One region of the Bacillus sp. AFS031507 genome, then DNA from elsewhere that is predicted to be linked to it. Evidence: predicted binding sites of a transcription regulator. Region 1 holds the regulator's gene; each other region holds the start of a gene.
The links. The regulator Rex, encoded in region 1, represses fermentation and respiration genes when NADH is low (regulators of the CRP and FNR family bind a similar motif). The targets are predictions, from matches to a motif close to TTGTGAAATATTTCACAA.
Positions count from the first base shown of each region.

Region 2: COE25_RS12370 (YwiC-like family protein) is a predicted target of Rex. The motif match lies at 5,893-5,910, and genes of this name have one in related genera.
Region 3: COE25_RS21005 (DUF3147 family protein) is a predicted target of Rex. The motif match lies at 6,237-6,254, and genes of this name have one in related genera.

Region 1 is NZ_NUOW01000035.1:1,471-11,954, forward strand. It holds gene tsaB (tRNA (adenosine(37)-N6)-threonylcarbamoyltransferase complex dimerization subunit type 1 TsaB) at 1-48, shown strand, start outside; gene rimI (ribosomal protein S18-alanine N-acetyltransferase) at 61-510, shown strand; gene tsaD (tRNA (adenosine(37)-N6)-threonylcarbamoyltransferase complex transferase subunit TsaD) at 507-1,532, shown strand; gene COE25_RS25070 (ABC-F family ATP-binding cassette domain-containing protein) at 1,821-3,740, opposite strand; gene moaC (cyclic pyranopterin monophosphate synthase MoaC) at 3,918-4,415, shown strand; gene COE25_RS25080 (redox-sensing transcriptional repressor Rex) at 4,452-5,108, shown strand; gene ystJ (NADP-dependent malic enzyme) at 5,268-6,515, shown strand; gene COE25_RS25090 (sulfite exporter TauE/SafE family protein) at 6,742-7,494, shown strand; gene dcuS (DcuS/MalK family sensor histidine kinase) at 7,694-9,313, shown strand; gene COE25_RS25100 (response regulator) at 9,291-9,998, shown strand; gene COE25_RS25105 (2-hydroxycarboxylate transporter family protein) at 10,116-10,484, shown strand, end outside.
Region 2 is NZ_NUOW01000012.1:215,538-226,021, reverse strand. It holds gene COE25_RS12395 (lipase family protein) at 1-572, opposite strand, end outside; gene COE25_RS12390 (YjzD family protein) at 815-1,000, shown strand; gene clpB (ATP-dependent chaperone ClpB) at 1,048-3,642, opposite strand; gene COE25_RS12380 (YjzC family protein) at 3,810-3,989, opposite strand; gene COE25_RS12375 (Crp/Fnr family transcriptional regulator) at 4,269-4,961, shown strand; gene COE25_RS12370 (YwiC-like family protein) at 5,108-5,839, opposite strand; gene mobB (molybdopterin-guanine dinucleotide biosynthesis protein B) at 6,163-6,711, opposite strand; gene COE25_RS12360 (molybdopterin molybdotransferase MoeA) at 6,699-7,964, opposite strand; gene ric (iron-sulfur cluster repair di-iron protein) at 8,205-8,900, shown strand; gene moaA (GTP 3',8-cyclase MoaA) at 9,181-10,197, opposite strand.
Region 3 is NZ_NUOW01000024.1:185,970-196,453, reverse strand. It holds gene COE25_RS21035 (Ger(x)C family spore germination protein) at 1-1,013, shown strand, start outside; gene COE25_RS21030 (GerAB/ArcD/ProY family transporter) at 1,043-2,149, shown strand; gene COE25_RS21025 (GerAB/ArcD/ProY family transporter) at 2,184-3,290, shown strand; gene COE25_RS21020 (PAS domain S-box protein) at 3,305-4,984, opposite strand; gene COE25_RS21015 (GNAT family N-acetyltransferase) at 5,213-5,716, opposite strand; gene COE25_RS21010 (YpzG family protein) at 5,898-6,053, opposite strand; gene COE25_RS21005 (DUF3147 family protein) at 6,307-6,666, shown strand; gene COE25_RS21000 (DUF3147 family protein) at 6,685-7,056, shown strand; gene COE25_RS20995 (acyl-CoA dehydrogenase family protein) at 7,248-8,426, shown strand; gene COE25_RS20990 (beta-ketoacyl-ACP reductase) at 8,480-9,244, shown strand; gene COE25_RS20985 (MaoC family dehydratase N-terminal domain-containing protein) at 9,265-9,714, shown strand; gene COE25_RS20980 (MaoC family dehydratase) at 9,711-10,112, shown strand.

The DNA of each region.
Region 1 (10,484 bases):
GCTGAAGCTAAATGGTTAGAAGCGAAAGGAAAAATTTTAAATGGATAGGAATAGAGAGTTATGGTAGATTCTTTTGTTTTTCGCAAGATGAGGGAAGAGGACATTGACCAAATTTTAGAAGTAGAACATGCATCATTTACAACCCCCTGGAGTCGTGAAGCATTTTATAATGAATTGCATAATAATCGATTTGCTGTTTATATCGTCCTAGAGGAAAGTAACAAAATTCTCGGGTACTGTGGGGCTTGGATCGTGATCGATGAGGCACATGTAACGAATGTGGCCATTCTGCCTGAATATAGGGGCAGGAAACTTGGTGAGGCAACCATGCAAAAAATGATGACAGTGGCCAAAGAGATGGGAGCAAAGAGTATGACCCTTGAAGTGCGTGTGACCAATCATGTTGCACAATCTCTTTATCGAAAGCTTGGTTTTCAAAATGGCGGGATCCGCAAAAATTATTATTCAGATAATCAGGAAGATGGTTTAGTGATGTGGGTAAATTTATGAAAAAAGATCAATGGATTTTGGGTATTGAGACAAGCTGTGATGAGACGGCTGTCGCCATTATTAAAAATGGCAGAGAAATTGCGGCAAATGTTGTCGCATCGCAAATTGAAAGTCATAAACGCTTCGGTGGTGTGGTTCCAGAAATAGCCTCCCGCCACCATGTAGAGCAAATGACTATTGTCATTGAGGAAGCATTGAAGCAGGCAAATGTTACTTTTGCTGAGATTGATGCCATTGCTGTCACAGAAGGACCAGGATTAGTCGGTGCCCTTTTAATTGGGGTAAATGCCGCGAAAGCATTGGCATTTGCTCAAAACAAACCACTAGTTCCAGTCCACCATATTGCTGGACATATTTATGCGAACAGGCTTGTCACTGAGTTAAAATTCCCGCTCCTTGCTCTGGTCGTTTCAGGCGGGCATACAGAGCTTGTTTATATGAAGGAACATGGACATTTTGAAGTCATCGGCGAAACAAGGGATGACGCTGCTGGTGAAGCCTACGACAAGGTTGCGCGAACGTTAAACATGCCGTACCCTGGTGGTCCACATATTGACCGTTTGGCGCAGGCTGGAAATCCAACAATTAATTTACCTCGGGCATGGCTAGAAGAAGGTTCCTATGATTTTAGCTTTAGCGGCTTAAAATCTGCTGTTATTAATACGGTTCATAATGCCGAGCAACGCGGTGAGATAATTGCCCCTGAAGACCTTGCTGCAAGCTTTCAAGCCAGCGTGATTGAAGTGTTAGTGAAGAAAACAGAAAAGGCCGTCGCTGAATATGGGGTAGGACAAGTATTAGTGGCTGGCGGAGTTGCCGCCAATAAAGGCCTTAGAAATGCTTTGGAAAAGACCTTTTCAGAGAAACCTGGAATTGAATTAGTGATTCCGCCATTATCCCTATGTACTGATAATGCAGCGATGATTGCTGCTGCTGGAAGCGTGATGTTCGAAAAAGGAATTAGAGCAGACCTTTCCCTAAATGCCAACCCGGGACTGGATATCGAAATATACAATGAATAACTCTTCTGGATAAGAAGAGTTTTTTTGTTGATAAGATTTTATAAAAATGCAGATCAAAAACTGGTGAATGTGGATAAGTGGGGTGTTATCTGTGTATAATGTGGATAAGTAAGGGATTTATTGTGGATAATGTGGAAAAGTAAAAATAACATTGAAACTGTCCTGTTTGTAATGTGAATAAGAATGTGGAAAAGTGTATAACTTAATGAATTATTGCCATCATATCAAAATTTGTCGATAATTGTCATAATAAACAAAAAACCAGGCGAATGCCTGGTTTTTGCATAATTATTCAGCAAGTTCCGCCCATTCTTCCATTAAGTGCTCGAGTTCAGACTTTGCCTTTTCATTTTTTATGTTGATTTCCAATACTTTTTCATGATTTTGAAAAATGTCTGGTTCGCATAATTGCTGCTCGAATCCTTGAATTTGCTCTTCTAGCTCTTCAATTCGTTGTTCCATTTCTTCTAATTTTCTTTTTCGCTGACGCTCTTGTTTTTTACTTTCCTTATCCTGTTGATAAGAGTTTTTTTCAAAAGCATCCGTTTGTGCTGCCCTTTTTGCTGTTGCAGCCATGGCCAGTGCCGCAAGTTCTTCCTGTTCTAGTTTCTTCTCTAAATAATAATCATAATCCCCGAGGTATTCTGTACTTCCATGACGACTAAGTTCTAAGACCTTTGTGGCAATCCGGTTAATAAAATACCTGTCGTGTGAGACAAACAATATCGTGCCCGGGTAATCGATTAAAGCATTCTCTAGAACTTCCTTACTATCTAAGTCAAGGTGGTTGGTAGGCTCGTCCAAAATTAAGACATTTGCTTTCTCCAACATCAGTTTAGCTAAAGCTAGACGGGCTTTCTCACCGCCGCTTAAGGTGGAAACTATTTTTAAGACATCATCACCAGAAAATAAGAAATTACCGAGTACCGTACGTATTTCTTTTTCATTTTTTAGTGGATAGTCATCCCAGAGTTCATTTAAGACCCGCTTATTGGAGGTCAATTCAGCTTGCTCCTGGTCGTAATACCCAATCTGAAGGTTTGTCCCATAGAATATGGTTCCCTCAAGTGCAGGCAACTTTTTGATTATTGTTTTTAACAGTGTTGATTTGCCGATACCATTCGGTCCAACCAAGGCGATACTTTCACCTTTATAGGCCCGGAAAGATATGGACTCTGAAACCTTACCATCCTTGTACCCAACAGCGAGTGAATCCACTGTTAAAACATCATTTCCGCTTTGTTTTTCAATTTCAAACGTGAAGGAAGCAGACTTTTCATCGCCTAATGGACGATCCATCATCTCCATCTTTTCAAGCTTTTTACGACGGCTTTGGGCACGTTTGGTTGTCGATGCCCGCGCTAAATTCCGGTTGATAAAGTCTTGGAGATCCGCGACCTCTTGCTGTTGTTTTTCGAAAAGCTTTAAATCACGCTCATAATTTGCGGCCTTTTGATCAAGGTAAGTACTATAGTTGCCTGTAAACCTTTGGATTTGCTTACGGGATACTTCATAAACTTGAGTAACAACTTTATCTAAAAAATAGCGGTCATGGGAAACGATCAAAATCGCCCCATGATAACTTTGTAAATATTGCTCCAGCCAGGAAAGCGTATCAATATCAAGGTGGTTTGTGGGCTCATCCAATATTAGGATATCAGGCCTGGTTAACAAGAGTTTACCAAGGGCTAGACGAGTTTTCTGCCCGCCGCTTAAACTAGATATCATCAAGGATTTATCATGGAAATTCAGCCCATGAAGGACGGAGCGCATCTCTGCCTCATACTGATACCCTCCCAGTTCTTTAAATTTGACCTGAAGATGATCGTACTCTTTTAGGATTCTTTCGTACCTGCCACTGTCTCCAAAAACGAGGGGATCAGCCATTTGTTCTTCAAGTGTGCGGAGTTGTTTTTCCATCAATCGCAGCGGTTCAAAAACCGTCAGCATTTCATCCCATATGGATAATGATGATTCTAACCCAGTATTTTGAGCTAAATAGCCAATCGTCACTTCTTTTGGCTTGATGATTTCTCCGCCATCATGCGACAAGTGTCCGGCAATAATTTTCAATAATGTCGATTTTCCCGCCCCATTGCGTCCAACAAGGGCAACACGGTCCCGAGTTTGTAATTCGAGCTTAATATTCGATAAAATAAGGTCAGCACCATAATATTTTTGTAATTGATTAACCTGTAGCAAAATCATTCTCATTCACCTCTATTACATAGGATTAGTGTACCTTATTCCCGGTATGTCGGCAATAAACTGCTCGCCATATTAGCGGAGTGAAGTCTTAAACCGACATAAAATGTAATATATAGTTCAAAGTTTCACACACATATAAGGAAAAATAGTGTATGATTTGATGGGAGGATTTTTTATATGGCAGAATTTACGCATTTTAATGAAGAAGGCAGAGCAAAAATGGTCGACGTCAGTGATAAGCCGGAAACGGCACGTACGGCGCTTGCTCATTCCAGCATTACCGTTAGTAAAGAAATTTATGATAAAATAACTAATAATGAGATGAAGAAGGGCGATGTCTTAGCTGTGGCCCAGATAGCAGCTGTCATGGCAGCAAAGAAGACATGGGATTTGATTCCAATGTGCCATCCGATTCCATTAACAGGTGTTAATATTTCTTTCTCTTGGGAACAGGATAAGGATGAGAACTATCAATTATATATTGCTGCAGCCGTTAAAACGAAAGGGAACACAGGTGTAGAAATGGAAGCGTTAACAGCCGCATCCGCATGTGCCTTAACGGTTTATGATATGTGTAAAGCCGTTGATAAAGGTATGGTAATTGGACCGACGTATCTTGTCGAAAAAACGGGCGGTAAAAACGGTGATTTTAAAAGAGATGAAAGAGTTAAATAAATTTTTAACTAAACCATTCATGGGGTGTGGGAGATTATGAGTAATGAAACAACGAAAATACCACAGGCGACAGCAAAACGGCTGCCCCTCTATTATCGATTTCTAAAAAACCTGCAAAGTTCAGGCAAGCAAAGGGTCTCTTCAGCGGAATTGAGTGAAGCAGTAAAGGTAGACTCAGCAACGATTCGCCGCGACTTTTCCTATTTCGGTGCGTTAGGAAAAAAGGGCTATGGGTATAATGTTAATTACTTAATATCCTTCTTCCGAAAGACCCTAGATCAGGATGAATTAACTAAGGTTGCCTTAATAGGAGTCGGAAATCTTGGGACTGCCTTTTTAAACTATAACTTTTTAAAAAATAATAACACAAAAATAGAATGCGCCTTCGATGTGGATCCCGACAAAATGGGAACCATGATTCGCGAGGTACCTGTTCACCCTATGGACGATTTAGAGAAGGTGTTATCAGAAACTAATATTTCAGTGGCGATATTAACGGTTCCGGCTCCTGCCGCACAAATGATAACCGATCGACTGGTCCAAGCGAATGTAAAAGGGATCTTAAATTTCACTCCAGCGAGGTTAAATGTTCCACCCTTAATAAGGGTCCATCATATTGACTTGGCTGTGGAGCTTCAATCGCTAGTCTACTTTTTAAAGCATTATCCAACGGTCGAAATAGATGAAGAATAATTAGTTAAAAAGGCTTTCCACAAAATTTGTGGAAGGCCTTTTGTATGATTAACTCCCTGCTTTTTTTAATTACATAATCTATAAAAATACTTTCTTATGCACTAAGATGTAGGTAGATAAAATGCAAGCGGTTACTAACCGGGAAGTGGGGGAAATTCAATGTCAATTTTACGAGATGAAGCGTTAAAAATGCACAAGGAACACCAAGGCAAGGTTGGGATTTATTCTAAGGTGGCAGTACATAATGCAAAAGATTTAAGCCTTGCCTATTCACCCGGTGTGGCAGAGCCATGTTTGGACATTTATGCAGACGAAAATAAAGTCTATGATTATACCTCGAAGGGCAATCTTGTCGCAGTGGTATCCAATGGGACAGCGGTCCTGGGGCTTGGAAACATTGGACCAAAAGCTGCGATGCCTGTGATGGAAGGAAAGGCCGTGTTATTCAAATCGTTCGCAGATGTTGATGCCTTTCCCATTTGCTTGGCCACCACTGACACAGACCAGATCGTAGAAACCGTCAAGCTGCTAGAACCAACATTTGGCGGAGTGAACTTGGAGGATATTGCTGCGCCGCAATGCTTTGAAATTGAAGACCGCCTCCGCAAAGCCTGCGAGATTCCTGTTTTTCATGATGACCAGCATGGAACCGCGATTGTAACAGCCGCTGGTCTAATCAACGCATTAAAATTAGCAGATAAAAAAATTAAAGATATTCGTGTTGCCGTAAACGGAGCAGGTTCAGCTGGAGTAGCAATTGTTAAGCTCCTGCTGCATATGGGCGCGAAGGATGTTATTTTATGCGATACAAAAGGAATTATTTATGAAGGCCGCCCGTTCGGAATGAATCGATTCAAAGATGAAATGGCGCGAATGACAAATCGCGAGCAAAAACAAGGAGCGTTAGCCGATGCGCTCGTTGACGCAGATGTGTTTGTGGGGGTATCAGCAGCCGGGGCCGTTACAAAGGATATGGTTGGTTCTATGCACCGTAACCCGATTATCTTTGCCATGGCCAACCCTGTACCGGAAATTATGCCCGATGCGGCCAAAGAAGCAGGAGCACTTGTAGTGGGTACAGGACGATCTGATTTTCCAAACCAGGTTAATAATGTGCTTGCTTTCCCAGGTATTTTCCGCGGTGCTTTAGATGTCCGTGCAAAGGAAATCAACGAGGAAATGAAGCTTGCTGCGGTATATGCAATTGCTGGATTAATTTCAGATGAAGAACTTCATGCTGATCATGTTATTCCAGACCCTTTTGATCCTAGGGTCGCAGCACAAGTAGCGGCTGCAGTCGCTTACGCTGCAATGGAAACAGGGGTAGCTCAAAAAAATGTCAATGTTGAGGAAATAAAACAACGCCTATTATCATTAGCAGAAGCAAAACAACCAGTGCATGTTTAGGTCGAGTAAAATCTAGCTTTTAAGGGAGGACTATCTCAAACTAGAGGTAGTCTTTCAAATTTTGGGAATTAGGGCATAATTCCGATATACCTTTTAAATTTTTAGTACAATAATGAATGATAGTTTTTTTCTTTTTTAAATCGGTGGGTATGACCACGTTTTTAGGTAAGTAATTTTAACATTTCCTAGAAGGACATCTAGGGTTTTGCAATCGGAGGGGATGAAGTTGGCGATTGTGCTGACGATGTTTGTGCTTGGGATATTATTAGGATTTGTTGGGGCGGGCGGCTCCGGCTTTATTATTGCCATCTTAACAGTTATTTTTGGAGTACCAATACATATGGCGTTAGGGACATCACTAGCAGCGATGGTGTTTACGAGCATGTCAGGTGCCTACAGTCATTTTCGTCAAGGAAATATCTCAATTAAAACCGGTTTAATCGTAGGCGGATTTGGGGCAGTTGCCTCCTATTTAGGTTCAAAACTAGCCAGTTTGATTCCGATCCATTCTTTGCATTGGTTAACAGCAGGGATGTTATTTTTGTCGGCTGTAATACTGGTTGTACGCTTATTTATTGTTCAAAAAATAAAGGCAAACAACAAAAAAGTGAAACCTGGCAACCTGGTTCTCATTAAGAAAGCGGCAGTCGTCGGGTTGGTTACCGGATTGTTGTCTGGTACATTTGGGATAGGTGCTGCGCCGTTCATTCAAATCGGATTGCTTGTCATCATGGGACTTTCGCTTAAACAATCAGTGGGTACAACAATGCTCGTTATTTTGCCAATCGCTTTAGCAGGAGGAATCGGCTACTATTTAGAAGGATACCTGAATTTAACCCTGTTAGTTGAAGTGGTAGGAGGAACGATGATTGGCTCCTATGTCGGGGCTAAGTTTACAGCCCTTGCTCCGCAGCCTGTATTAAAAAGTGCGATGGTCCTGACCCCTATTATCGCAGGAGCTATTTTGCTCATAAGTTAAGGCATCATTCGCAAGGATGGTTAACTTCCTTTGAAAATTAATCCTCAGACCAGCCTAAGTTAAAGAAAGCTTTTAGACTGCAATGTATTTTCATAAGAATGCTTTGCATCCTTTTTGCGTTTACTAACCCTGTTGGTTAGTATGTCATCAGGTGAAAATCAGAATGGTGCCTGTCGCCTTCTCAAAGATGGAGGGAAATATGAGAAAGGGAAGATGGAGTTTACAGACGGTAATTATTGTCTTTGTGTGTATGGTGGTTACTTTTTCACTTTTGATAACAGATTTACTTATCAGTTCGAGAATTGCTAAGGAGACGGAAAAAGGTCAGGCTGAGAAGGCGAGAAATGTGGCGCGAATGGTTGCTCATAGTCCGCTTGTGATTGATGCGATGAGTGGAGAACAGGATGTAAAGGAAATCCAAACGTTTGCGAATGAAATGAGAAAAGTGACAAACGTTTACTTTATTGTTGTGATGGATATGAGGGGGATCCGTAAATCCCATCCTGATAGCAAAGAAGTTGGCAAACAATTCAAGGGTGGAGATGAAGGGCCGGTACTAAAAGGGAAAGAGCATGAATCTATTTCAAAAGGAGCTCTAGGACCTTCTTTACGTTCTTTTACGCCGATTAAGGATGCAACTGGGAAACAGATCGGGGCAGTAGCCGTTGGGATTTCTCTTGATAATGTGGAAACGGCCGTCAATAAGAGCAGAATAGGGATATATATTGGGACGATGATTGGTATCTTAATCGGTGTTCTCGGGGCCGTGATTTTAGCCAGATATATAAAAAAAATCCTACTTGGGCTTGAGCCATTTGCGATTGCAAAATTATTAGAGGAACGCAGCGCGATGCTTCAATCGGTGCGTGAGGGAATTGTGGCAGTTGATCAACAGTCTAACATCACACTCGTCAATCGAGCGGCCTTAAAGCTGTTCGATAAAGCAGGCCTGCAAGATAACCCGATGGGGACAAATATCGAAGAATATATGTCATCTACTCGCTTGGGTGATTTGTTAAAAACTGGTAAACCTGAATTGGATGAAGAACAGAATATAAATGGGATGACCATTTTAACCAACCGAGTCCCTGTGATCGTTGGTAATAAGGTAGTCGGCGCGATTGCTACTTTTCGGGATAAAACAGAAATACAGGTGCTCGCTGAACAACTGACCGGAGTTAGAATATATGCTGACGCACTCCGGGCTCAGGCCCATGAGTTTATGAATAAACTTCATGTTATTTTGGGGATGGTCCATACAGGTTATTATGAAAAAGTGGTCGAATATATCAGTGAAACGGTTGACCATCGAAATAGCGAAATTGGCTTTGTGACAAAAAAGATAAAGGACCCTGTATTAGCTGGCTTTTTAATTGGAAAGTTGAGTTATGCAAGGGAATCAGGGGCAGAGTTATCAGTTTCCTGTGAGCAGCCTCTTCCGCAGCCCGCTGTTTCTGATGTGACACACGAACTCATAACCATTGTTGGCAATTTAATTGATAATGCCATCGAGGCTATGAATGGTTGTATGGTTAAAAAAATAGCAATAGAATTCGAATATGGCGATGATATTTTAACAATCGAAGTAAAAGATACGGGGGCAGGGATAAGTGAAGAACTGCAAAACCAAATTTTTAACAAAGGATTCTCCACAAACGGTGAAAATAGGGGGTTAGGACTGTATCTCGTTTCGCAAGCGGTTAAGAAGCTGGAAGGGGAATTAATTCTTTCATCAAAGCCAGGAAAAGGGACCGTTTTTACCGTGTATATACCATATGAAGGAGAGGGGGACCAGAATGATTCGGGTAATGATTGTTGAAGATGATCCAATGGTAGCAGAATTTAATAAACGCTATCTTGAGCAAATTCATGGTTTTACCTTGATGGCAATGGCCGCATCCGTGGAAGAGGCGATTAAGAATATTGAAAGGCTAGAAATCGATCTTATCTTATTGGATATATTTATGCCGGGGAAACTAGGACTAGAGCTGTTAATCTACCTTCGTGAAAATGAGAAAGAGACCGATGTGATTATAATTTCAGCCGCATCAGATATGGAGCGGATTAAAAAGGCTTTAAGGTACGGAGCCGTTGATTATTTAATTAAACCTTTTGAATTTGAACGCTTTAGTAGAGCATTAGTTGCATATAAGGATCAAACCAAGTTTATTCAAACTCAACAAGTGATTAACCAAGACGTTTTGGACCATCAAATTCTGCACCGAGAGGATAAGCCCGTGATCGAAGATTTACCAAAGGGATTGACAAAAGATACCCTTAAGCAAATTTGGGATACGATTCAAGAGTTAAAAAATACCCCCTTTTCAACAGAAGACGTGGTGAAGGTCGTCGGGATTTCTCGAGTGTCGGTTCGTAAGTATTTAAATTTTTTAAAGGAAATTGGAATCCTGGACGTTAAGGTAATCTACGGTACAGTGGGAAGACCCGTATACCAGCATGAATTTAATCGATTGAAACAACATCTTATCAAAAACTTTTTGTAAGCAGCCTAAAACTGCTTACTTTTTTTATTTACAAAAACCTTATTAAATTTACATAAACTATGAAAGCGGTTTAATTGGAAATATGATAGAAACATAAAGAGTTAGGGGGATGAACATATGGAGCCAGCTAGAAAGTTGCAACCGCTTACGGTTGTTCCAGGGGAAAAGGAAGAGAAAAAAGGACTTTTAGGTAAATTTGGAAGTATGAAAGTAGGGGTAGTTCCACTTCCGCTTTATATCGTGATCGCAACTGTTGTCTATTTTTCTGCCGTCTATAACCTGCTTCCAGCGGATATGATTGGCGGCTTTGCCGTTATTATTGTCATGGGTATTTTACTAGGGGAACTTGGTATGAGGATTCCGATTTTGAAGGATATCGGCGGCCCTGCTATTTTAGCACTCTTGATTCCGTCTATATTAGTGTATTTTAGTGTCATTAACACGACTGGAATGAATGCGGTTACCCAGTTGATGAAAACATCCAAT
Region 2 (10,484 bases), on a different contig from region 1:
AGGACATGAATAATTTTAACTGGACATCCAAATTGAAGATTTATTTTATCATCCATACTAAAAATATGGTTTTCGAGTACTTGTTGGTCCATTTGATGCGCTGCTACTAATTCCCTCATTAACTTTTTATAAAAGAATTTATGTTCCTTTTCTTGTTCAAGATAGCTTTTCAAGGAAATAATGGGGTTGAGCAGAATAATTGACCGTATCCGCCCTTTCATTTTCTCCATTAAACTTGTGGCAACCAGTGCCCCCATACCTTCGGCTAAGATATGGATTTTGTTATTAAGTATTTCACTTCTTATCACATGCTGGTATAACCTCTCGGCAAGCTCAACTGCATTATTGCTCCCCCAGTTTCGCCCATATAGATTTGAGGAAAAAATGGTATACCCTTTTTCTTTGAGCTGGTTAACAATGGCTAACCTTCCTTCATTTTGTGTCCAAAAGCATTTACTTTCATCGACAAAATGTCTTTCATCTCCAATTATTAAGATCCCAAATCCGGTAGGCTTTTCAGGGTAGTGAATAATATTCCATTGGGTATCCATCTGAAAATTACGATTCTCCATAGATAAATCTCCTTTTACATATTTCCTCACAGTATTGTATGCCGTCTTATTAAAGATGAAAGGGGGGTTAGCCTATTTTTATTAAGCTCATCTGGAAAATCAGTGGCCCCCCATTAAAAAATGGAAAATGCTCGGAAAAGCCTGAATGGTATTACTTACCACTGGTGTAAGTTTCACTTTATCATTTCAGAATCATATGATAATATAAATTAAGATGTAAAATAGGTTAGAGGTGAAAAATAGTGCGATTTTTTTGGACCTTTTTCTGGTCATTTCTTTTAGTGCAAATGCTTACATATGTAGTAAGTGCAATGACTGCAGGTGCTAAATATGAATTTATGCCTGCTGCTATTGCTTCAGTTGGGGTAACGATTTTGATTTACATTGCTGCTGCAATAATTCCTAACGAGCCTGCGACAAAACATTAAGAAAAAGGTCATCCTATCAAATGGATGACCTTTTTTTCTATAGGAATTTAATAAACCGATAAAGTAATTTGACCGTCGTTAATATTTATTTCCACTCTTGACTGATCATGTAACTTGCCAGCGATTATTTCACGGGCTAGCTTGGTTTCAATGTTTCTTTGAATAAATCGTTTTAAAGGCCTTGCCCCATAAATTGGATCAAATCCATTTACGGCAATGAATTCTTTTGCTTCCTCATTAATGATTATATCAATTTGTTGATGCTTTAACCGATCTTGAAGTTCTTTCATCATTTTGACAACGATATTCTTAATTTCGTCCAATGATAGCGGCTTAAAGAGGATCGTTTCATCAATTCGATTTAAAAACTCAGGACGGAAATGTCCCCGTAATTGACTCATCACTTTCTCCCTTACCGCTTCAGAGATTTCAACCTCGGTTTCACTTCGTTCTAGTAAAAAATGTGAGCCAATATTAGAAGTCATAATAATAACTGTATTTTTAAAGTCAACGACACGCCCTTTTGAGTCAGTAATTCTTCCGTCATCAAGCGCTTGTAAGAGAATGTTAAATACCTCAGGATGAGCTTTTTCAATTTCATCCATTAAAACAACAGAATATGGTCTTCTCCTTACTGCTTCCGTCAACTGTCCTCCTTCTTCATAGCCAATATAGCCTGGAGGGGCTCCAATTAGGCGGGAAACAGCATGCTTCTCCATATATTCAGACATATCGATACGTATAATATGTTCCTCACTGTCGAATAAAGACTCGGCCAATGCTTTCGCAAGCTCCGTTTTCCCAACACCTGTCGGGCCTAAAAATAAAAACGATCCAATTGGTCGCTTAGGATCCTTAATTCCAGCACGAGCCCTGAGTACTGCATCTGCCACCAAATTTACTGCCTCATTCTGACCGATGACTCTTTCGTGTAGGATGGATTCCAATTTTAACAGCTTTTCTCTCTCCCCTTCTACTAGTTTAGAAAGAGGTATTCCTGTCCATCTTGATACGATATTGGAGATTTCTTCTCCAGTCACTTCTTCACGAAGTATACGTTCGTCCTTAGCAGTTGCCCTTTCGAGTTCCTTTAGCTCTTTTTCTGCTAACGGAATTTGACCGTGGCGAAGCTCTGCCGCTCGGTTTAAATCGTATTTATCTTCAGCTTGTTGCAGCTCCCTGCGAAGTTTTTCCAGTTGTTCCCTTTTCTCCTGCAATTTCTGTATACTTTGTTTCTCTTGAAGCCATTTTGCCTTCATTTCATTGGCTGTTTCTTTTAAATCAGCTAGTTCTTTTAGGAGAGCCTCCAGCCTCAACTTGCTTCCGTCATCAACCTCTTTACTTAAGGCAGCTTCTTCAATTTCCAATTGCATTACCCTGCGTGTTACTTCATCTAATTCGGTAGGCATTGAATCTATTTCAGTACGTATTAAAGCACAAGCCTCATCGACTAGATCAATTGCTTTATCAGGCAAAAAACGATCGGTGATATAACGATCAGATAATGTGGCGGCAGCAACCAAGGCATGGTCATGAATTTTAACACCGTGATGCACTTCATATCGTTCTTTTAGCCCTCTTAAGATTGAAATGGTATCTTCAACGTTTGGTTCTTGGACCAGTACCTGCTGAAATCTACGTTCAAGCGCTGGATCCTTTTCGATATATTTTCGGTGCTCATCTAGAGTAGTTGCTCCAATACAATGAAGTTCACCACGGGCAAGCATTGGTTTTAACATATTGCCTGCATCCATCGCGCCTTCCGTCTTACCGGCTCCTACTATCGTGTGAATTTCATCAATAAATAACAATATTCGTCCTTCACTTTTTTTGATTTCATTTAGGACTGCTTTCAATCTTTCTTCAAACTCACCTCTAAATTTGGCTCCAGCAATTAACGCACTCATATCCAATGAGAAAATTGTTTTATCCTTAAGTCCTTCCGGTACATCCTTCCTAACTATCCTTTGTGCCAACCCTTCCACAATAGCGGTTTTCCCTACACCAGGTTCACCGATTAAAACAGGATTATTCTTTGTTTTCCTTGATAATATCCGAATTACATTGCGGATTTCAGAATCACGGCCAATAACTGGATCCATTTTTCCTTCTTTAACCTCAGCAACAAGATCCCGTCCATATTTTTTTAGTGCTTCGTATCCTGCTTCTGGATTTTGTGATGTCACTCTTTGGTTCCCCCTAATTTCTTTAATTGCTTGCAAAACTTTGTCTGGTTGAATTCCAACGTTTTGTAAAAGCCTTCGCATTTCTGAATCCTTCGCGTATACTGCAGCTAACAGAATATGTTCAACTGATAAATACTCATCAGAAAACTTTTTGGCAAACTCCTCGGCACTGACAAAAAGTTTTTGCAGCTTGGCTGTGATATAAAGTTTTCCTTGTTCAACCCCACTTCCTGTAACCTCTGGTTTTTTAGCAAGAGCCTCATTAAGGTTCTTTCTAATTTTTTCGGGAGGGATACCTGACTTTTCTAATATAGAAGAAATGAGACTATCTTCTTGGTCCATTAAACATAAAAACAAATGGGGTTCATCAATCTCTTGATGATTTTTTTTGATAGCCAGCGACTGAGCATCCATTAGCCCCTTTTGTAACCTTTCAGTCATTCGATTCATGTCCATTTTTTACCACACCCTCTTTGACCAATTCTGACCTTTTCTTTTATTATAAAACTTCCTATATAAAAAGTAAATTTTTGCAAAGAAGAATATCGGCAAAAATTGCCTACTGACGCCTAGGTTCAGGCAAAAGAAAAAGCCACCCCATGGATGACCTTTTCCTTATTTATTCATGGTTTCCGCTGATATGTCCAAACACGTTCATCATTTGAAGTCTCAGGAAATGCATCTCCTGCTTTTAGCCTTATTTTTTTGGGATTATTAACATTGCTTCCAGTATCTCCAACTTCAATATAAACACCATTATTTGGGGCTTTACTCCCTGACTTAAACTGACGATTTTGGCCCATTCTTTTCCCTCCTTTGCTTCACATTCCTTATTATTACCCTTTAACGGGTTGTCATTATTGGAATTTCTTGCAAATTATCTTATGAGTCGACATTATTTCCTAAGAAATACGTAAAGATTAAACAAATTTTTGACGATTGTATGAACTTATCGCACATTTGTTGCTAATTATTCTTTGTTAACAATATAATTATAGTATTATCTAGCAAATTTAACCTTGACTGTCATTTTTTAAAATCAAATGAGCATTGAATTCGTACCTTTAAAGGTGGTTATGAGTATGCAGTCAGTAAAAGAAATGCCGGTAACACTGTCCCATCTTTTAGATACCGTTCACCATATAAAAAAAGTTGAAAAAGGTACCTTTTTATTTCAAGAAGGATCTGTAGCCGATGAATTGTATATTGTTCAAAGTGGCATACTTCAAATCAGCAAGATCATCCCTGATGGAAGAGAACTTACGTTAAGAATGTGCTCGCGTGGTGATTTTGTTGGTGAATTAAACTTATTTTCCCCTTCTTCAAGATATTTATTAAGTGCACGTGTTGTCGAGAGTGGTGAAGTAGCCGTTATTATGAAAGACACGCTTGAAGAAAAACTCTCACAAAATCTGGCACTCTCATTTGAATTCATAAAGTGGATGAGTCAGCAATATCGAAAAACACAAACCAAGTTTCGTGATTTGGTTCTTCATGGAAAAAAAGGGGCTCTTTATTCCACACTTATTCGAATTACCAATAGTTATGGAATTAAAACCAATAAAGGAATATTAATTGAATTACCACTAACCAATCAAGAGTTAGCCAATTTTTGTGGTACATCAAGAGAAGTAGTAAATCGCTTGTTGAGTGATTTACGTAAGGCCGGTATCCTGTCAATAGATAAAGGAACAATTACTATTCATGATTTAGAGTATTTAAAACGAGAAATTGATTGTGAAGATTGTCCAACCGAAATCTGTAAAGTTGATTAGAATTGCTGCTGGCAAACAACTTAAAATAAAGCAAAAAAAATCGGTCATATCGACCGATTTTTTTATTTTAATGGCTATGTTAAAGCTCATTGCTGATTTTGGCACATGTTGATTGGAGCGGAAATCAGCCAAGTGTAACATAGCTCTTATTTTAATAAGATTATTTGAATCGCCATGATCGTAAAGAATATAGCTGAATTTATTATTTCGTAAATGCCAATTTGTTTTGGCGATAGTGGTTTCCCATAAAATATAATAGCTCTCAGAAGACTTGGGATAAATGCTATTGCAACGATCCAAAAGCCAACTCCGAACCACACTGCCACTAAAAGAAAATGGGAAATCCATGAAATCCATTTAAATTGGGTATTCTTCTTCTCCCTAATCATTGTTTTGACATAAAAAGTACAGCCCACAAAAAACAGGACCGAAGTTACAAAGGCGAAAACAAGTGTCTCTATGTTCATAACACCGTGTCCTAAATAACTGCTTGCTAATCCAGCAATTGAAAAGGCAAAAATAGCAGAGATGTCATTCATAGAAGCACGGTCTTGATTTTTGGAAGTAAAGTAAGCATTTATTATAAAAAACGGAATCATTAGTAGACCAAAATAAAAAATCGTTGGTCTTTCCAAAAGAGGAATAAGTAAAAGTAATAGGGATGGAATCATATATACAAGTGTCCATTTAGTATAAAACTGAAGTTTTTTCTTTTTAAATAAAAGAAGCATCGGATAGGTCGCCAAGTATAATAGGAGCCATCCAAAGAAAAATGGGACATGCTTCCACATAAACCCTCCTTCAATGACACCAAGCCAAAAAGGGATGATTAGCATTGCCCATGCACCATGTTGTTTCGGTAAAAATAACTTCATCATTTTCACTCCTCTTCCTTGACTAACCTAAATATAAGCCAGCTAAGCGGAAAAATAAGTGAAACACATCACATAATTACAGTAAAAAGAAGGACTCCGCCTTCTTTTTGTGACAAATTTGTTTAGGTTAAAATGGAAGTACATCAAATCTATATCATCTACTAGGTAACTTCAATCTTCTCTAGGTCGGTTATCTGATGAGTGATTGCTGTATTTCCATTAAAGACCCATAATTCTATTTTAACAAACATTATATCCCCTAATTTGTATTGTAGAGTATATCCATATTTCAAGCTGTGATAAAAGTAACAGATTTGACAATTTTATTAACTTTTTTGATCAATATTATGAACATGCTCCTGAAGTACTTGCGCAGTCCAGATTAATGCACCTTCATCGTTGATATGAAAGCTGGGCACTTTGATTCTTGATGTGATTTGCTCCTGCATTTCTTCCTTCCAATATACAATAGCAGAAACATTACTTACGGTATCTAACAAAGAAAGGTCCCTTTCATCTCTTAATAGCAGTAACTTCGGGAAAGACTTTAACTTATAACCTTCGATTAATATTACATCTGGATGAAAGAATTTCATTAACTCGATCTGATCTTCTAGTGATGGATAGAAATTGTCAGCCTGTAACATTAAACTTCCATCTCCTTCAACAATCGAGGCAAGTGCACCTGCATTTAGATGTTTTTCTGTATCTTTCTGCGGCAGGGCTGCAAGCCTGCCTCCATGACCATGATGCTTAATCGTAACTGTTTTAAGTCCTTTTTTTACTAAGTCTTCGATTAGTTTGGCTGTTATCGTGGTTTTACCACTATTTTGATAACCAACCACCTGAAAGACGACAGGCTTTACCACGGCCACAAACTGCCAACCTGGTCTTCAAGCAGGAGGACGTCCACTTCACTTCCGGCTGTAAAGCCTCTAGTTCCGCCTGGAAGAATCATCAACGAATTTGCTCCAGAAAGGCTCATAATAATGTTAGACTTGTCAAGTCCACTCGGTGTTGCCTTTAGTCTTCCCGCATCTATAAACGTAGAACTTCGGACAAACCTTGTAAATGGATTGGCTTTAGGAAAATCGACTTCTAAAAGTGCTTGCTCTTTACGAAGGTGAGGTTTTTCTGAAAAAAGCATCCTACGGATAATTGGGCGGGCAAACAATTCAAAGCCTACATAACAAGCCGAAGGATTACCCGAAAGCCCAAAGAGAAGCTTCCCATTGTGCTGTGCAACCGTCGTCACACTTCCAGGCCGCATGGCAACTTTATTAAAGAAAACCTCTGCCCCAAGCTTTTCATAAATAGCAGGCAGATAATCAAAATCCCCAACTGAAACCCCACCGGTGGTAATTAATAAGTCTACTTCATTTATTGCTTTTTGGACTGCTTCAAAGCAAGTGTCAAATTCATCAGGAAGCTTTCCAAAATAGTGAACAATGCCTCCCGCTCTTTCAATTTGGGCTGCAATCATATGTGAATTACTATTACGAATTTTTCCTGGAACCAAGGCTTCATTTACTTCTAAAAGCTCTGTCCCTGTTGCAAACAAACCAACACGTGGCTTTTTCGCAACGGACACTCGTTCATATCCAAATGTTGCAAGCATGGCTTGAATTCCAGGATTTATCAATGTTCCTTTTTTCACCAAAACTTCACCCTGCTTGGCATCTTCACCACTGAACGAAACGTTATCACCCTTTTTAAAGCTGCGTTTAATGGACATATATGGGATTCCATTCTTTTCGTAGGCCTTAGCCACCTCAAACATAACGACAGCATCTGTTCCTACTGGCATCATTGCGCCAGTCATAATCCTAACAGCTTGGTGCTCTCCTATTACTTTAGTAGAAACCATTCCTGCGCCGATGTGATCGACCACTTCAAATTCAACTACATTGGATAGCGAAGCCTCACGTGTATCGATTGACCTAACAGCAAAGCCATCATACGGTGCACGGTCAAAATGGGGCACATCGCTAGTTGCGATCAAATCCTTCGATAAAAAGCGGCCAAAGCTTTCATTTATCGAAACTTGTTCGGTCACACCAAGTAATTGATATTCCATTATGCTTTTGACCGCTTCTCCAATTGGTATCGGTCTTCTTCTTTCGAACAAAATAATCAGCTCCTGCCTTAAACAAATATCTATCCATTGTGATATGTACTAATAGTCATCGACTAATCAACATTATAAGCTTATTAAAAACTAACTAACATATCAAATGTCACAATATAAAAGAATCTTGCCAAAAAATATAAAATCATAGGGAATGTGTGATTCAGGTCACCTAGTTTTTTTCTATTTTACATTATGATTAGGTTAGATTTAATCTTGGACTTTGGGAGGAAATTAAAGATGAGTTTCACAATTACACCTAATTCATTAGTTAAAGATATTGTTAACGAATTACCTAAAACAAGTGATGTTTTTAAAAAGAACCGAATCGATTTTTGCTGCGGTGGTAATATCCCATTAACAGAAGCAGTTGCTCAAAATAAGCTTAACCTTGATAGTTTGTTAGATGAATTAAAAGAAGTTTTTGAAAAATACGAAAACACCGAGAAAGATGTTGAAGTTTGGACTAATTCTGATTCAACTACAATTATTGATCATGTTATTTCAAACTACCATCGTGTATCTGAAGAGGAACTAACTATGCTAAGTCCCTATGTAACGAAGGTTTCACGTGTCCATGGAGATAACCATCCAGAGTTACTAAAGGTTTACGAACTCTTCTATGAATTCAAAAAAGAATTGATGGATCATATGGCGAAAGAGGAAGCTGTTGTATTCCCATTAATTAAGCAGCTCGCAGATGGAACCGTGGAGAATCGTGAAGAAGCAATTGCAATGATTGTTGAATTAGAAAAAGAACATGACCATGCCGGTGAAATTTTAAGAGAGATCCGTGCAGTAACTTCTGACTACACTCTACCTCTGGATGCATGCGGTACGTACCGATTAGTATATGCACGCTTAGAAGCGTTAGAAGGATTAACCTTTATGCATGTGCATCTTGAAAACAACATCCTATTTCCTAGGTATCTTTAATAAAATCAACAGTCCGCTTTTCTTAAAGCGGGCTGTTTCTTTGTAGAACAAAAGGCGCAAGCGCCCGTTTAGCTGCGTATGGACTGGAGCGCTCCAACTGGAGATAAAGGAAACACGGAGAGCGTTAGCGCATTCGTGCTTGACTTATCGTAGGGCGGAGAGCGAAGTACACTAGCAGCTAGGCGCTGGAGCTGGATTCAGAGAACTATTTCAAGTTATCCACAATAAATAATTTTATAATTTTCTATCCAACAAAAAAACTCTCTTCATGGAAGAGAGTTTAACCACCAATATAGGACATTTCTATTTTTTTACGGTTTTTGTGCGTTTCGGCTGTTCGTTCGTCTGAATATCTGTCATCTCTTCCATTCCAAATGGCGCTCACCCGCTCACGGATTTCTTCATCAGAGGCACCGTTTCTCATAAAATTACGGATATCATGCCCATTCCCATTAAATAAACAAGTAAAAATCTGACCATTCGCTGAAAGTCGAGAACGAGTGCAACTTGAACAAAACGATTCCGAAACAGACGTGATAAATCCTACATTCACATCTTTATCTTTATAACGGTACACCTTCGCCACTTCTCCGTAGTAGGCTGGGTCAACAGGTTCAAGATCAAATTGTTCTTTTAACAAATAATAAATCTGTTTTTTTGTAATAACATCATCCATTTTCCAGCCGTTCGTGGAGCCAACATCCATGAATTCTATATAGCGAAGCTCCAGACTGTTCTCCTTGCAGTACTTTGCCATTGGAATAATTTCAGTATCATTCAAACCTTTTTTGACAACCATATTTATTTTGACCCCAAGACCTGCCTGTTTCGCTGCTTCAATGCCTTCCAAAACTGGCCCAGTTCCAACCCCACGCCCGTTAATTTGGCCAAACAATTCATCGTTTAAGGTATCAAGGCTGACATTTACTCTTTTGAGTCCTGCTTCCTTTAAATCTTTGGCAAATTTCGGCAGGAGCACACCATTCGTCGTTAATCCGATATCAAGTAAGCCCTCAATAGCTGACAGCTTCTTAACAAGAATGGGCATATCTCTTCGAAGAAGAGGTTCTCCTCCAGTTAGGCGAATTTTTTCCACACCCAAATTAACAAAAATTTTCGCTATTCGTTCGATCTCTTCATAGGATAGCAAAGCACTTTTAGGAAGAAACTCAAAATCAGGACCAAATTGATCTGCTGGCATACAGTATTGGCAACGGAAATTACATCGATCAATTACAGAAATTCTTAAGTCATGCAATGGTCTATTTAATTTATCTTTAATAATGGTTTTTTCCATCCATATCAACTCCATTATTTTTGGAACCTAATGATATTCAGTGTACCAGTCTTTAGATAAAAAAACTGTTACTTTATTCACTATAACAATACTTTTTAATTCAATTCTTATCTTAGCAGAAGTTTTACAATCTATAAATAACTGTTTTGGAAAAAATTTTCTTCTACAGATTAATCATTTAAACGATAATTCAAATAGAAAATAAATAAACATGATTAATTTCATATGAGTTTTCACTATATTGTCATTGTTTACTTCTTCTTATTGATTCCTTATGAGATAAAATG
Region 3 (10,484 bases), on a different contig from region 1:
AGGGGCTGCCGATAGCCGTTTATAAAAGCACTGGTAGAACCATTACTGAAGCGTCAAGAAATGCAACGAAAAAGGTTTCGCGCCGTTTATATTATGCACACACTAATTTAGTCGTTGTTAGTGAAGAGGTGGCGAGTGATAGAACACTGATGCTTAATCTGTTGGATGCCTTTGCTAGGGATCCAGAGTTTAGAACAACTACAGAGTTAATTATTGCAAGAGATTCTACAGCAGAGGAAATAGTTACTACTCTGACTATTCTCGATAAACTGCCTGTCACCAAAGTCACAAAAGAAATCAAATCTACTGAAGCTATGAAGGGGGAAAATATAAGTGTAAGTATAGATGATATCATTGATGGAATTGTCGACAGTGGGAAAGAGCCTATTCTAAACGGTTATCGACTAATTGGTCAAAAAGAAGAAGCCAATAAAGCAACTAATTTGCAAAAAACAACAACCCATGCTTTCCTCTCAGCTGATGGCTTAGCGGTTATTAAAGAGGGTGCATTGATCGGTTGGATAGAGAGTAACAAGGCTCGTGGAGTGATCTGGGTCTTAGATAAAGCGAAGAGTACCGATATCACACTTAAGTGGAAGGGGAAGAAAAACGCCATTAGTATGGTGCCAATTAGATCAAAAACCAAAGTTTCAACCATCTTTAAAAATGGGAAACCTGTAATAAATATTAAAATTGAGAATGAAGGCTGGATTAGTGAAGCGAATACAGCAATAGAATTGATGGATCCAAAAACGATTGGAAAAATTGAAAAGTTAGCTGAAAAAGAAATTAAAAAGGAAATACAGTCTTCTGTAAAGGAAGCCCAGAAACTAAAGTGTGATATCTTCGGGTTTGGTGATAATGTACATAAAGCTAATCCTAAACTATGGAAGAAGCTTAAAGGGGATTGGAACGATTATTTTGCAGACCTAGAAGTGAATGTTAAGGTAGATTCCTATGTGCGGCGCGAAGGGGTTCGGACAAATCCGTTTTGGTCAGACATTAATAAATAATGCGGTATAAGGAGGGGGGACAATCGTGCATGGAAAAGGCAAAAATAAGTGGATCCCAATTGTTCGTTCTGATCGTTTTGTTTGAAATGGGTAGTGCGATTCTTCTTGGTCTCGGAGCAGAAGTGAAACAGGACGCCTGGATTGCTATTTTGTTCGGTTTAGCTGGGGGAATCATTGTCTTTTTTATTTATTACCGCTTATATATGTACTATCCTGATCTGCCCTTAACTAGTTATCTTCAAAAAATTTTAGGAAAATGGTTTGGCAGGTTTATTGGGTTATTATATATTGTCTATTTTATTTATATTGCGTCAAGGGTATTGCGAGATTTTGGAGAGTTATTAACCACAACGATTTATAATAGCACTCCGCTATTTGTTGTCAATTCCTTAATGATCCTTGTTATTATCTATGGGATCCATAAGGGGTTTGAAGTTTTAGCCCGAGTTGGAGAAATTTACTTTGGAGTTGTCTACCTGACGGCGATTTTAGGCATGCTGCTAATTACCTTTTCGGGTTTAATTCATTTGAGTAATCTAACCCCGATCTTAGAGCATGGATTGAAACCTGTTATTAAAACATTTTTAACCACAACCCTCACCTTTCCCTTTGGGGAAATGGTGGTCTTTACGATGCTGCTCCCATTTTTAAATGATAAAAAGAATGCCAAAATAGTTTGTTTGGGTGGGATGATATTAGCGGGTATAAATATTACAATAACTGCTGTAATAAATATTTCTGTTTTGGGTGCAGGTCTCTTTCAGCGGTCCACTTTCCCCTTATTAACCACAGTAGGAAGAATCCAAATTGCGGATTTTATCGAACGTTTAGATGTATTATTTATGCTCTATTTAATCATTGGTGGTTTCTTTAAAATTTCCATTTATTATTATGCTGCAGTGGCCGGGGCTGCTGATATCTTTCAATTTAAAAACCAACGTAAGCTGGGGTTTCCAATTGGAATGATCGTTTTATTTTCATCAATAACGATTGCATCTAATATTGCAGAATTTCTCAAGGAGGGGCTCGTTATTGTGCCGATTTATTTGTCTTGGCCTTTTCAAATCATCATCCCCTCTATCTTACTAATCATTGCTTTTTTTCTTAATAGGAAGAAACAAACTAGCTCTGCTTAAATAAATAACCCTGTTTAAGGGGGGACAATCGTAGATGGAAAAGGCGAAAATAAGTGCAACCCAATTGTTCGTCCTGGTCGTATTGTTTGAAATGGGAAGTGCTATTCTTGTGGGGATTGCATCAGATGCAAAACAGGATGCTTGGATAGCCATTTTGCTCGGTTTAACTGGCGGTATCATGATCTTTTTTATTTATTACAAATTATATATATATTATCCTGACCTGCCCTTAACGAGTTATGTTCAAAAAATAACTGGAAAGTGGCTGGGACGTTTTATAGGATTATTATATATAGTCTATTTTATTTATTGTGCATCAAGGGTATTGCGAGATTTTGGAGAGTTATTAACAACGACTATTTATAATAGTACTCCGTTATTTGTTATCAATAGCTTGATGATTATTACCATTATCTATGCAATCCATAAAGGGTTTGAAGTCTTAGCCCGAGTTGGCGAAATTTACTTTGGGGTTGTCTACCTGACGGCGATATTAGGAATGATGTTAATTACCTTTTCTGGGTTAATTCATTTGGGAAATCTAAAACCAATCTTAGAGAATGGGTTGAAACCAGTAATAAAAACATTTTTAAGTCAAACCATCAACTTTCCTTTTGGAGAAATGGTCGTCTTTACGATGCTGCTCCCGTTCATAAATGATAAAAAGAAGGCTAAAATAGTCTGTTTAAGTGGAATGATATTAAGCGGAATAAATATTACTATTACAGTTGTAGTAAATATTTCTGTTTTGGGTGTGGAACTCTTCCGTCGATCCAATTTCCCCTTATTAACCACAATAGGGAGAATCCAAATTGCCGATTTTATCGAACGTCTCGATGTATTATTTATGCTCTATCTAGTTATTGGGGGTTTTTTTAAGATTGCAATCTACTATTATGCTGCAGTTGCTGGTGCTGCGGATATCTTTCAAATTTCAAACCAACGTAAGCTTGGGTTTCCAATTGGAATGATCGTCTTATTTGCATCCATTACCATTGCATCTAATTATGCGGAACATATAAAGGAAGGGCTAGTAATTGTACCCACTTATTTACATTGGCCTTTTCAAATCATCATTCCTTCCGTGTTATTAATTATTGCTTTTTTCCGAAATCGGACGAAAAAGAAAAGCCCGTCATAATAGACGAGCTAATCCTAGTTGTTTTCCACTTTTTCAGGTATAGAGTGCTTAATTTTCTTAAGGTCCTTTTGCTTGACCGGTAAGGAAATTTGAACAGATGTCCCTTGTTTTTTCTGGCTTTCAAAACGGATGGTTCCCTGATGTGATTGAACAATCTTGAAACTAACCGTTAAACCTAACCCGGTCCCTTTTTCTTTAGAAGAGTAGAAGGGTTCTCCAATTTTCTCTAATCTCTCTTTTGAAATACCGCAGCCAGTGTCTTTAATGGTAATTAACACATGACTTTGTTCTAATTGCTCTAGAACAATAGAGACTGTTCCACCATTTTGGCTTGCTTCAATCGAATTTTTAATCACATTGATAAACAATTGCTTGAGTTGATTTGGTTCGCATTCAATCCATATGTCGTTTTTTGGAAAAAGAGAATCAATTTGAACATTATATAAACTGGCTTCGGTGTTTAATAATGAAATGACATCCATTAAAAGCTTCTGAAGATCTGCTTTGGTATATTTTAATAGCTGAGGTTTTGCCAATAACAAAAGCTCACCAACAATGTCATTGATACGATTTAATTCGTCGAGCATAATTTGATAAAAAAATTGATGCTTCTCATCTTCCATTTGTAAAAGTTGGACAAATCCTTTTAATGACGTCAGCGGATTCCGAATTTCATGGGCAACGCTGGCAGATAATTCACCAACGATTGATAGCTTTTCTGTCCTGCGAAGACGTTCTTCTGCATCCCTTAAGGTGGTCACATCACTGCCATAGCCAATAATTCCAGCGATATTTCCATTAATAATGATCGGAAGGGAAGTACATTGTAAGATAATCCGATTCCCGTTTGCATGTGGTATATCCAGCTCATACATGACCGGTTTTATTTCTTCCACAACAGTGGAAATGAACTTTGGAAGATATCGTTTATACCTTTTCGGTAATAATTGTTTTACATTTTTCCCAATCGCTTCTTCCCGTTTGAAGCCTGTAATGACATCATACTGTGGGTTTAAATTGGTAATAGTTCCGCCTAAATCCATCATATAAACAATATCTGGACTGTATTCAAATAATGACTTATATTGTTGCTGACTCTCTGCTAATTTTAAGGCCATTTCCTTTTTTTCGGTAATATCACGTCCAATGATGACCAAACCTTGTCGACTGCCATCTTCGTGAAATAGTGGTACTTTAATCGTGTCAAATATTTTTACTGATCCATCTGGAACAGTAAGGACTTCCTCTATTCGAGTGATTTCTCGATTAATCCAAGCTTCTTCATCAGAAGTTTCACAAAATCTGAGAGCATCACCGTAAAAGTCTGTATACTCGGCTAATTCCGAATCCTTTTTCCCCCGATAATCGACATTCTCAAGCTGAAACAATTGTAAACCAAATTCATTTGCTTCAATCCATCTGCCTTCACCGTCTTTAAAGTTAACAAAATCAACCATTGAATTGATTAAAGTAGATAGACGTTTCTGATCTTCCTGGGAAACATCTAACTCCTCTTTTTTACTAATGAAGAAATAAATGAACCCTCCAGTCATGGCAACATAAAAGATCTCTTTTGACCTTAACACCAACTCAATAAGTGAAGAAGGCACATATTGTTCGATTACATAATTGGACCCATATATCCAAATAATACTTGTAAAAAAGTAGAGGATGATGATCTTTATTTTATTCATGGAAATCTCCAGTTCTATTCAAGGAATAAAGTTTATTAAAAACAAGGAGTAGTGAGTATTTATTACTCCTTAGTCTATAGTACTAGATAATCCATTATTTTGGAATAATGCAACGCTTGAAATATTAATAACTATAAAAACTTTTGCTACATTATTATCTGATTGCCTACATGGAAAAGGCTTATGGAGTGTATTCCATAAGCAATCTGTTCTTCGATTTCAAGATTTTTAGAAGAGTCTTTTTCCAAGGATAATTAGATCACGTTCAATGCCATCCAGCTCAGCCACATTCGGAAGCTGTGCCCATTTTTCAAATCCAAAACTTGAGAAAAGTTTAATGCTAGGTTCATTATGACCAAAAATAAAACCAAGTAAGGTTTTGATTTGCAGACTTGGACAGGCATCGATTGCTTTTTGGATTAAATATTTACCAAGTTTCCGACCTCGAAAGTCGGGATGAATATAGATACTAATTTCTGCAGTCGCATTATAGGCAGGCCTGCCGTAAAAAGATTGGAAACTAACCCATGCGCAGATTTCTCCTTGGTTTTCTACAACCCATAATGGACGAAAGGTTGATGAATGTTCGTTAAACCATTGAACTCTGTTTTCTACTGATATTGGTTCAAGATCGGCTGTAACCATCCTACTTGCTATGGTTGTATTGTATATATCAACAATTACAGGCAAATCACACATATCGGCATCTCTAATTGTAAAGTCATCAAACATGTCATGTTCCACTCCCGTTTTTTTTCTTAATAGATTTTATGATATCTTTTGGAACAAACATTATCAATATTGTAATAACAAATTACTTAGAAAAAGAAAAACCTTTTCTCGAAATTGCTATTCGAGAAAAGGTCATTTCTAATGACAGTAATTGTTATGCTGCCATTACTCGTTTCTTTGCCTAAACCCAACGGTGGGCCTTGGCATTGCTCCTTAAGATGATCGTGTTGTGCGTCACTTGAGTTTGCCCATTCACTTGTGAATTTTGACGTTTTGGTCGCGTCGTATGTTGGTGAAAGAGCTCTGAGTGCGGATCTAAATGGTCTTTATAACTCATCTAAAATCACCTCATCAAAGGATTTGAAACGACGATATTCAAATGAATATCACTATTATCTTTTGTAAAATGACAGGAAAATAGTCATCAAACTTGAAATTAATGAGAAATCTCTTCAAAAACGTTAATAAAACGTTCACATGCATAGTCATGGAAATGAGTTAAAATGAATACATCGAATGATTGTGATTTAATTCACAAAGCAAATAATTTTTTAACTGCATGTCAAAACAATAAAAGAGGCGAATTTAAAATGGTTAGTTTATCACTTGGCGGACTGCTTCTTCGATTCCTATTGGGAGGTCTTGCTGTAGTTGCCTGTACTGTCGTAGCAAAGAAGTTAGGGGAGAAAGCTGGGGGAATATTTGCTGCATTTCCTGCTGATTACCTGGCAGCATTACTCACCATTGGTCTTGATTTTCACGGCGGTCAGCTTATTACCCATTCGATCATGTTATCTAAAGGAGCCATTTTTGGAATGGCAATCAATATTCTTGTCGCCATCCTCGCAGGCTATCTGCTTCCTAAGATAGGTTGGAAAAAAGGAATCCTCCATGCAATGGCTTGTTGGTTTACTGTATCAATTGTTGTTGTATTCATTACATCTCATTAAATGAAAAAGGTGGACAACATGAATAAAAAAGACTTATTTATTCGGTTTTTACTAGGTGGGGCAGCAGTCTCCCTAAGTTATCTTATAACTATTATTTCCCCATGGAAGATTCTTGCCGGTATTTTTGCCGCTTTTCCAGCCGTTATGCTGACAGCCGTTATTATGGTGGGAATTGCCTCGGGGACTATGAAAGCAACAAATATTGCTAGAGGCTCCATATATGGAATGATTGGTGGAATCATTTGTGTAATAACAGTTTTAATAACATTGGAAACCAGTGAAAATTGGATTTTTAGTATCATTCTAGGTCTCCTATTTTGGCTTGGAAGTTCACTTACCATTTCCACCTTGAGAGAGCGGGCAGCAAGAAAAGTAATTAGTCATGTATAGTTAACAAAAAATTCTTTGGCGCCATTGCTAGAGAATTTTTTTTATTAGGAAAATATTAACTTGTATTATCTGAAAGTTCGGAATAAAATAAAGTTAACATACCAACCGGTAGGTATGCCTACAAACGGTTCAGCATATTATATTTTAACGGCATTAAATTTGATGTTAAGAATAAGAATGGAGTGAATGGTATGTATTTACGATTGACTGATGAACAAAAAATGGTACAAAAAACAATTAGAAGATTCGTAGAAAAAGAACTTATTCCCCTTGAAAACGATGTACTCCGCAATGAACGAGAAGGTAAACCGAGTCTTCCTGCAAGTAAACTAAAAGAGCTGCAACTTAAAGCAAAGGAAGCTGGTTTTTGGGGAATTAACACTCCAGAGGAATATGGTGGTGCAGATCTTGGTCAAATGATGATGGCAATTGTGTTAATGGAAGTTTCAAAAACCTTTGTCCCATTCCAGTTCGGCGGTGGAGCAGATAATATTCTTTACTATGGTAATGAAGAACAAAAGAAAAAATACTTACTTCCGACGATTAATGGCGAGAAAAAGTCTTGTTTTGCAATGACCGAGCCAGGAGCTGGTTCCGATACCAGAAATATCAAAATGACAGCAGTGAAAGACGGCAGTGAATGGGTTCTAAATGGTGAAAAAACGTTTATTACCGGCGGAAACGAAGCGGACTTCGTTATGGCGATAGCGATTACGGATAAAGAACGACATCAATCAACACAAGGCCGCGAAGGGGTTACATGCTTTATTGTCGATCGCGATATGGGCTGGAAATCAGAGTATATACATACAATGGGAGAATGGGGTCCAGCCGGCTTAGTTTTTGATAATGTCCGTGTTCCGGAGGAAAATATCCTTGGTGAATTACACAAGGGCTATAATCTTGGTCTCGAGTGGATTGGGTTTGCACGCTGGGTTGTTGGGGCAAGAGCAGTCGGTGCCGCAGAACGCTTGCTGCAAATGGCGATTGATTATGCCAAGGAACGGGTTACATTTGGGAAACCCATTGCCGAAAGACAAGCAATCCAATGGCAAATCGCAGATTCTGCGGTTGAAATTGAAGCGGCAAGATGGCTAGTCTTGAACGCTGCCTTTACTCTAGATCATGGGGAAGATAATCGACACGTAGCATCGATGGCAAAATTATATGGTGCAAATATGGGCAACAATGTCGTCGACCGTGTCCTTCAAATTCACGGCGGGATGGGGTATACAAGAGAATTACCAATTGAGCGCTGGTATCGTGAAGCCAGACTATGGAGAATTTACGACGGCACAGACGAAATCCAACGAATGATTATCGCACGTAACCTGATTAAAGGTCATGTGAAGATCGGCCAATACGTGTAAGAAAATAAATGTAAGCGCAATCTATAAATTTATTAAACTCAGGAGGAATAGAAATGGCAGGCAGATTTACGGGAAAAGTTGCTTTTGTTACGGGTGGAAGCCGTGGAATCGGCAAAGGGATTGTCGAGCTTTTTGCACAAGAAGGAGCAAAGGTAGCTTTAATAGATTTGAACGAAGAAGCGTTAAGTGAAACAACCAGTGAATTAAAAGAAAAAGGTTATGACGTTTATTCAAAAGTTGCAAACGTGGTTGATGCCGAGCAGGTTGAAGATGCCATGAAAGAGGTTTATGAGGAATTTGGCTCCGTAGATATCCTCGTGAATAATGCCGGGGTAATCCGCGATAATCTATTTTTTAAAATGACTGATTCAGATTGGGAGACCGTTATGGATGTGCACTTAAAAGGATCATTCAATGCGGCCCGTGCTGCTCAAAAATATATGGTCGAAAATAAATATGGGCGTATCATCAATATTTCTTCGACATCAGCACTTGGAAATCGCGGTCAAGCTAATTATGCGGCGGCAAAGGCCGGCTTGCAGGGCTTTACAAAAACACTCGCAATTGAGTTGGGAAGATATGGGATTACAGTAAACTCAGTGGCGCCTGGATTTATTGAAACAGAGATGACGAAGGAAACCGCTGCCAGAATCGGCATTCCATTTGAGCAATTAATTCAAGCGAGTGTGGCACATATTCCAGTCGGCAGAAGTGGCAAGCCAGAAGACATTGCCAATACAGTAGCCTTCTTTGCTGATGAAAAATCATCGTTCGTGAATGGTCAAGTTATCTATGTTGCCGGCGGACCAAAATGTTAATTAGGTGAGGTGAAGATGAATTGTTTAAAGACCAGATAGGCAAACAATCAAACAAAGTTAAAAATGACGTTGAAAGAGGAGCCGTCAAAAAATTTGCGGAGGCGATTGGTGACCTTCATCCCATTTATTTTGATGAAGAAACTGGAAGAAATTCAAGAAACAAAGCCAACATTGCACCTCCTACCTTTCCAAGAACTTTTGATTATGGTGTCATCGAAGGATTAAATCTTCCCAATAAAGGTTTAATCCACGGAGAACAAACATTTCATTACAAGCGGCCATTAAAGGTTGGCGAAACAATTTACTGTTATACCAAAGTAAAAAGCTACTTTGAGAAAAAAGGGAACTTTGGGGAGATGGGATTCCTGGTTGTGGAAAATTACGGCGAGGATCTATCCGGCGCTTTAATTTTTAGCTCATCCTCAACGATTGTCATCTCTGAAGCTGTGAGGAAGGTGTTGGCACGATGAGTATTCTTTCTGAATTACAAGTTGGAGAATCGGTCAAAGAAATTCAACTGGCGCCTGTATCGCGGCTTGACTTAATCAAGTATGCAGGTGCATCAGGAGACTTTAACCCAATACACACGATTGATGATGAGGCGAAAAAAGCGGGATTACCAGGAATAATTGCCCATGGAATGTGGACAATGGGGAACCTTGCAAAGCTTTTTACTTCTTATTATGAAGAAGGCTTTGTACAGGATTACTCGATCCGTTTTAAAGGAATGGTATTTTTGAATGATGTAATTACGCTGAAAGCGACGCTTAAGGAAAAGCTGGATCAAAATTTGCGCTTTACTGTCCAAGCAGTCAATCAACAAGGAAATGAAGTATTAAAAGGTGAGGTATTGTACCGCCAATATTAATTGCATTAAGTAAATTTAGACCCGGCACCAAGAAGAAAAAACCCTTCTTGTTGCTGAACTATAACCCGAATAATGGACACTTAAAAAAAGTCCCTTATTCGGGTTTTTTGTGTCCCCTGGATTAAAACCCGTTTATATTCATTTAGAGGATATAACCGGAGGAAAGTTGGAATGAGTAAAATTATATTTAACGAGATTCAGATTTTGAAAAAAAGTATCCAATAGCTGCTTGTTTTTTGAAGGAACAGGCAGCTTATTCTTTATTGGTAGAATAACTTCTTCACATTGTTGGTGAAGGTGAACAGGTTATTAATGATTAGCGACGCTTTGGATTATTTAATTAATATGTTTTTAATATATTAATGAAAAAAT